3 regions of the Sphingomonas sp. CFBP 13728 genome follow, and region 3 is predicted to be linked to each of the others. Evidence: riboswitches for the same ligand, from Rfam matches in the RefSeq annotation. Region 3 holds a riboswitch; each other region holds the start of a gene.
What was found. A riboswitch is a leader RNA that binds a small molecule or an ion and turns the genes downstream of it on or off. The one in region 3 is predicted to bind cobalamin.
Positions count from the first base shown of each region.

Region 1: another riboswitch for cobalamin. It lies ahead of IFT67_RS06735 (TonB-dependent receptor plug domain-containing protein); the one in region 3 lies ahead of cobW (cobalamin biosynthesis protein CobW).
Region 2: another riboswitch for cobalamin. It lies ahead of IFT67_RS00455 (DUF1636 domain-containing protein); the one in region 3 lies ahead of cobW (cobalamin biosynthesis protein CobW).

Region 1 is NZ_JACYUS010000001.1:1,495,282-1,497,539, reverse strand. It holds gene IFT67_RS06740 (TonB-dependent receptor) at 1-407, shown strand, start outside; cobalamin riboswitch at 725-924, shown strand; gene IFT67_RS06735 (TonB-dependent receptor plug domain-containing protein) at 1,041-2,258, shown strand, end outside.
Region 2 is NZ_JACYUS010000001.1:113,283-115,540, forward strand. It holds gene IFT67_RS00445 (NAD(P)/FAD-dependent oxidoreductase) at 1-282, opposite strand, end outside; gene cobO (cob(I)yrinic acid a,c-diamide adenosyltransferase) at 343-942, shown strand; cobalamin riboswitch at 1,134-1,327, shown strand; gene IFT67_RS00455 (DUF1636 domain-containing protein) at 1,499-1,906, shown strand; gene cobT (nicotinate-nucleotide--dimethylbenzimidazole phosphoribosyltransferase) at 1,903-2,258, shown strand, end outside.
Region 3 is NZ_JACYUS010000001.1:255,865-258,122, forward strand. It holds gene cobW (cobalamin biosynthesis protein CobW) at 1-1,008, opposite strand, end outside; cobalamin riboswitch at 1,115-1,329, opposite strand; gene IFT67_RS01105 (HoxN/HupN/NixA family nickel/cobalt transporter) at 1,385-2,258, opposite strand, start outside.

The DNA.
Region 1 (2,258 bases), 1.2 Mb from region 3:
CGTCGTATCGCCCGGGTCCGTTGGGCCTGCAGGCATCGTGGTCGCACACGAATTCGAAGGTCGAGGGGTCGGGGATTACGGCTGCTCTGGACGGTTTGCGTCCGGCGCAGACCCCGCGCGACCAGGTGTCGGGGACGATCGACTGGCGACACGACGCGGCGGCGCTGTCGCTGACGGTGCGGCATATTGGCCGGCAGTTCGATGACGACCAGAACACGCGGGTGCTCGATCCGGCGACGACGCTGGACGCGTATGCGGCGTTGCCGATCCTGCGCTCGCTGGTCGCCGAGGTGCGCGGGGAGAATTTGTTCAACGAGCGCGTCGAGGCAGGGATCAGCGGCGCGAACATCGTCGAGCGCGCCACGCCGCGAACGATCTGGGTGGGGCTGCGCTACGGGCTTCGGTGATATGCTCCCTGCCAAGGAAAACGAAGACAGCATGTTTCCCCGCGAAGGCGGGGACCCAGACTGGGATCCCGCCTTCGCGAGAGAGCAATGTCGGGGAGCGTTTCGTTTGGTAAGAACCACCACCCCGGCGGAGGCCGGGGCCCAATTGGAAAGGTGGCAATAACGACCCACCGCGCTCCGTTATCGCCGCTCCCCAATTGGGCCCCGGCCTCCGCCGGGGTGGTGCGATAGCCGGTCAGCGCGCCTACCCTAGCAATGCGACTTCTCTTGGCGGGGTCGGGATAGGCCCCGCGTTGACCCGTGTCTGGCGCACGACTAATGCCGCACTCGTGAAGGGTTCCCGGCGACGGGATCAAAAGGGAAGTCGGTGCGCGGATATGTCCGCAAGACCGGCGCTGTACCCGCAACTGTGACCGGATAGCGGCCACCCCGATATGCCACTGGGTTTCGACTTGGGAAGGCGGGGTGGGCGCGGCGACCCGGAAGCCAGGAGACCTGCCTGTCACGGTCGATCCACTGCGCGGGCGGGTGTCCGGTGCGGACGAGTGCTCCGGTATAGCCGGGTTTCCTCGAGCGAGAGACGTCTGGCCGCCCGGCGAATGGTCGCTGGCGGTTCCGTTTAGGACGCAGCCGATGACGAAATTCTTCCTTCTCCTGAGTGCCGCGGCGATCGCCGCGCCCGCCTACGCACAGGACATTCCCGACCCCGATGCCCCCGAGCTCGTCGTCACCGCGACCCGCGCTGCGCAACCGCTGAGCGAGATCGGCCAAGCCGTGACCGTGATCGACCGCGCAGAGATCGAGCGCCGCCAGACCACCGTCGTATCCGACCTGCTCGCGACCACGCCGGGCGTTACGGTCACGCGCAACGGCACGGTCGGCGCGCTGACCAGCGTCCGCATCCGCGGTGCCGAGGCGGACCAGACGCTCGTTGTGATCGACGGCGTGCGCGTCAACGATCCGTCGTCGACCGGCGGCGGCTTCAACTTCGGCAATCTCCTGTCGAGCTCGGTCGAGCGGATCGAGATTCTGCGCGGCCCGAACTCGGTGCCTTGGGGCAGCCAGGCGATCGGCGGCGTCGTCAACATCATTACCGCCGCGCCGACCGAAGGCGTCCAAGCGCGCGCCAACGCCGAGTACGGCTATGCCGACAGCGTGTTCGCGAGCGCGGGCGTGTCGGGCAAGTCGGGGCCGGTGTCCGGATCGCTGACCGGCGGATATCTGCGCACCGACGGTATCTCGTCCGCAGCCAGCGGCACCGAGCGCGACGGCTATCGCCAATATGGCGCAACCGGGCGGGTCAGCGTCGAGTTCGCGCCGGGCATCGGCCTCGACCTGCGCGGCTATTTCGCGGACAGCCGTGTCGAGATCGACGACGGTTTCGACCCGAAGACGTTCGTGGTCGCGGACAGCCTTGCCTACGGCACCACGCAGGAGCTGTACGGCTATGCTGGCCTACATGCGAACCTCGCCGACGGTCGGTTCAACAACCGCGTGGCGTTCACGATCGCCGACATCAACCGCGACAATTTCACCAAGCCCGGTGGCGACATATCGTTCATTGGCCGTGGCCGTAGCGAGCGCTACGAGTATCAGGGCGACTTCCGTCCGATTGATCAGGTCCGCGTCGTCGCAGGCGTCGAACGCGAGAACAGCCGCTTCAACGACGGCTTCACCTTCGCGGACACCGGCATCACCAGCGTCTACGGCCAGGTGATCGTCAAGCCGCTCGACATCCTCACGATCACCGGCGGCATCCGCAACGACGATCACGACGATTTCGGCAGCCACACGACGTTTGGCGCGAACGCCGCGCTGGCGTTGCGGACCGGCACGACGATCCGCGCGAGC
Region 2 (2,258 bases), 140 kb from region 3:
GCTCGGGCCGCCCTTGGTGACGAAGCGATATCCCGTGTCGGGGGTACGCTGGACATGGCGATCCTTGCGGAAACGCGTGAGGACGGTGTCCTCGTTCTTCAGCGTGACGTCGACCGAATAGACGAGCTGGATGTCCATCTTGTCGCGGGCATCGTGCGCGCGTCTCGCGATGGTGTAGCGGATCAGGTCGCGCGGGGTGACGCGCAGGCGGTCGCGGATTGCGGCGGGGAGCGCTTCGTCAGCGTGGTTGAGCGGCAGCTTGAGGTCGGTGATGCGGAGCATGTCGGTCGCTCTAGCGCCGCGCGGCGCGATCCGCCATCGGGTGCACGAGAGGACTTAATCATGCGGACCGACGAAGAACAGAATGCCAAGAGCGCCAAGCGCAAGGAGGTCCACGATAAGATTGTCGCCAGCAAGACGATCGAAAAGGGGCTGATCATCGTCCACACCGGCAAGGGCAAGGGCAAGTCGACCGCCGCGTTCGGCATGGCGGTGCGGATGATCGGGCATGGGCGGAAGGTCGGCGTGGTGCAGTTCGTCAAGGGCGCGATGACGACCGGTGAGAAGGCGGTGTTCGACGCGTTCCCCGCGCTGTGCGAGTTCAAGCCGATGGGGGAGGGGTTCACCTGGGACACGCAGGATCGCGCGCGCGATATCGCGGTGGCGCGGGAGGCTTGGGACGAGGTGAAGCGGATGGTTGCGGATCCGTCCTATGCGATGGTGGTGGCGGACGAGCTGAACATCGTGTTGCGGTATGAGTATCTGCCGGTCGACGAGGTTCTTGCGGTTTTGGCCGCGAAGCCCGAGATGACACATGTCGTGGCGACCGGGCGGAACGCGCCGGACGCGCTGATCGAGATGGCGGACCTTGTAACCGAGATGACGCAGGTGAAGCATCCGTTCCGGTCGGGAGTGAAGGCGCAGGCGGGGGTGGAGTTCTAGGCGGCTCCGTACTGTGCGGCCCAAAACAACCACCGTCCGTCATCCTGACGAAAGTCAGGATCCAGAGCCACGAAGGCCACCGCCCGTTACCCTGGGTCCTGACTTTCGTCAGGATGACGGGAGGGCGTGGGGACGGCTGGCGGACTTCTAACCGACGTAGCCGTGTCTTGCGCCGTGTCTTCCTCCCGCCTATCGCTCCCTCCGCGACAGGTTCCCCCGATGCTCGCGCGGAGGGGGATGAAAATGGGAACGGGAAACACCCGGCTGCCCTTGCAACTGTACGCGGCGAGCCATCGTGCCTCATGCCATTGGGATGTTCCCGAGAAGGCGGTGCGGACGGCGTTGACCCGCGAGCCAGGAGACCTGCCCGTCGCGGTCGTCTTTCGTCCGGCCAGGGTGCGCCGAACGGACGGGTAACACCCCGAGCGACGACATCGCTTCGCGTCGCGCGGAGGCTGGAGGCATGCGCCTTCGCCCTTCGCGTGGTGCGGGATCGACTGTCCGAAGGGGTTTCTATGCCAAGTTCACATCATTTTGAGATCGTCCGAGGTCGGACATGCTGAAGCCGGTCGAAGACGGCGTCGCGGTGGTCGCGTGCAACACGTGTCGCCATTCCACCGATGCCCGCGACGACGAGCAGGGCCAGCGCGGCGGCGCACGGCTCGTCAGCGCACTGAAGGCGGTTCAGGCGAGCGACCCGGCCTATGCCGACGTCGCTGTGCAGGAGATGCCGTGTCTGTTCGCCTGCCAGGATTTCTGCACGATCCATCTGCGCGCACCTGCTAAGGTCGGCTATGTGCTCGGCCGGTTCGAGCCCACCGAAGACGCCGCGCGCGCGATCCTCGATTACGCGCGGCTCTACGGCGAGAGCGCGTTCGGGCAGGTGCCGTTCAAGCAATGGCCGCAGGGGGTGAAGGGCCACTTCATCACGCGCACGCCGCCTGCCGGGTTCGTCGTGGAATGACGTTTTTTCCGACGGCCGGGGCATTTCTGTCATCCTTGCGCGCGTTGCCGCAGCCGGACGAAGCCGCTCGATCGGCGGCGGTGTCGCGTCAGGGGCAATTGACCAAACCGCCGGGTTCGCTCGGGCGGTTGGAAGATATTGCCGTCTTCATGGCCGGCTGGCAGGGCCACGAACGCCCGCGGCTCGATCGCGGCCGGGTGGTGATCTTCGCGGGTAATCACGGCATCGTTGACCGCGGCGTCAGTGCGTTTCCGGCCTCCGTCACCGCGCAGATGGTGGCCAATTTCGAACATGGCGGCGCGGCGATCAACGCACTGTCGCGCGCGGCGGGGCTCGATCTCAGAGTCGTCCC
Region 3 (2,258 bases):
CTCGTCAATGCGGTCGTGCTCGGCGATCACCACCAGTTGCGTGCGACGCGGTTCGCCTGCGCGCCATGGGCGGTCGTATTGCGTACGGACGCGCGCGCCTACTGCCTGGACGAGCAGGCGCATCGGCTTGCCGGTGACGGCGGCGTACCCCTTTACGCGGAGGATGTCGGCGCTGCGGGCGAGGGCTTCGATCTTCGCGGTCAGATCGGCGGGGTCGGCGATCTCGCCAAGCTCGACGACGACGCTGTCGAAATCGTCATGCTCGTGATCGTCCTCGCCATCGTGATGCGAGGGGCGGCTGGCGATGTCGTCCTCGGCGGCGGCGTTGAGGCCGAGGATCACGCGGGGGTCGATGATGCCGTCAGTGAGGTCGATCACCGGGAGCGGCCGTGCGGACTCCGCGGCGATGACCGCGCGCGCCTTGGCGACGCCATCGGGGCCGGCGAGGTCGATCTTGGTTAGCAGCACGAGATCGGCGCAAGCGAGCTGGTCCTCGAACACCTCAGACAAGGGCGTCTCGTGATCGACGCTGGGGTCGGCGGCGCGTTGGGCATCGAGCGCAGCGACGTCAGGCGCGAAACGACCTGCGGCGACCGCCTCAGCATCGGCCAGCGCGATCACGCCGTCGACGGTGATGCGCGAGCGGATCGCGGGCCAGTCGAACGCCTTCAGCAGCGGCTTCGGGAGCGCGAGGCCGGACGTCTCGATCAGGATGTGATCGGGGCGCGGGTTTAGCGCGAGCAACGTCTCGACGGTCGGGATGAAGTCGTCTGCCACGGTGCAGCAGATGCAGCCGTTCGCCAGCTCCACGACGTTCTCGGCCGGACAATCGGGGATCGCGCAGCCCTTGAGGATGTCGCCATCGATGCCGAGCGTGCCGAATTCGTTGACCACGACCGCGAGGCGCCTCCCGCCTGCGTTGCGGATAAGATGGCTGATGAGCGTCGTCTTGCCGGCGCCCAGGAAGCCGGTGACGATGGTGACGGGGACCTTTGAAAGATCGGACATGATTATTTCCTCGACGTCTGAAGCACACGCACGCACGGCCTTTCGGTCGGACGTGTTCGTCGCTCAGACGGAGAACCGTGCCAAGATCACCCCCTGGATCGTGGCAAGAGCGACCGTTGCGCTGGCAGGTCTCCTGGCTCGCGGGTCGAAGCTCCTCGCACACCTTCCCAGGCCGTCGGCCCAGTGGCTGCCCATGAAGGGCGCGTGCGTGTCGCTCACCGCTTACAGTTGCAGGGACAGCCGCGGCATTGGAGGAGCGAACCCCTTCCGCACCGCATTCCCATTCAAGCCCCGAAGGGCACCGGCGCGATCAACGAGGTTCGGTGCAACCGACCCTCACGAAGGCGACCTAACGGACTTTCCGGCACGCCGCCAGCTATCCGTGCACGACTTCGATCTCGTCGAAGCGTTTCCAGCGGTAGATCGCGAAGCTCAGCACCCAGCAGAGCACGAACAGCCCGATGATCGCGAAGCCGAGGCCGTTGAAGTTCTCGCCGAGCGCCTCCGCCAGATCCCAGATGCCGCCGGTCAGCCCCAGCTTCGATCCGAGCAGCGCGAGCGTCTCGATCCCGCCGATCGCGATCGCGACGATCGCCGAGATCAGCGTGATGGTGATGTTGTAATAGAGTTTGCGGATCGGCTTCACGAACGCCCATTCATACGCGCCGAGCATGACGACCCCGTCCGCGGTATCGACCAGCGCCATACCGGTCGCGAACAGCACCGGCAGCACGAGCACGGTGCCGATCGACAGGCCGTCGGCGGCCTGGCTGGCGGAGAGGCCGAGGATCGCAACCTCGGTGGCGGTGTCGAAGCCCAGCCCGAAGAGGAAGCCGAGCGGCGCCATGTGCCAGCTCCGCGTGACCAGCCGGAACATCGGCCGGAACAGCCGTGCGAGCAGGCCGCGGTTGCCGAGCAGCAGGTCGAGATCCTCCTCGACATAGGTGCCGCCGCCGCGGACGTGGCCGAAGGTCCGCCAGACCGATCGCAGGATGATCAGGTTCATCGCCGCGATCGTGAACAGGAAGACGGCGGAAATGACGGTCGCGATGACGCCGCCGACCTGTTTGAACGCCTCGAACTGCGACAGCGCGCTGGCGGTGAGCGCGATCGCGACAGCGGCGATCAGCACGATCCCCGAATGACCGATCGCGAACCAGAAGCCGACCGCGATCGGGCGCTGGCCGTCCTGCATGAGCTTGCGCGTCACGTTGTCGATCGCGGCGATGTGATCCGCATCCACCGCGTGG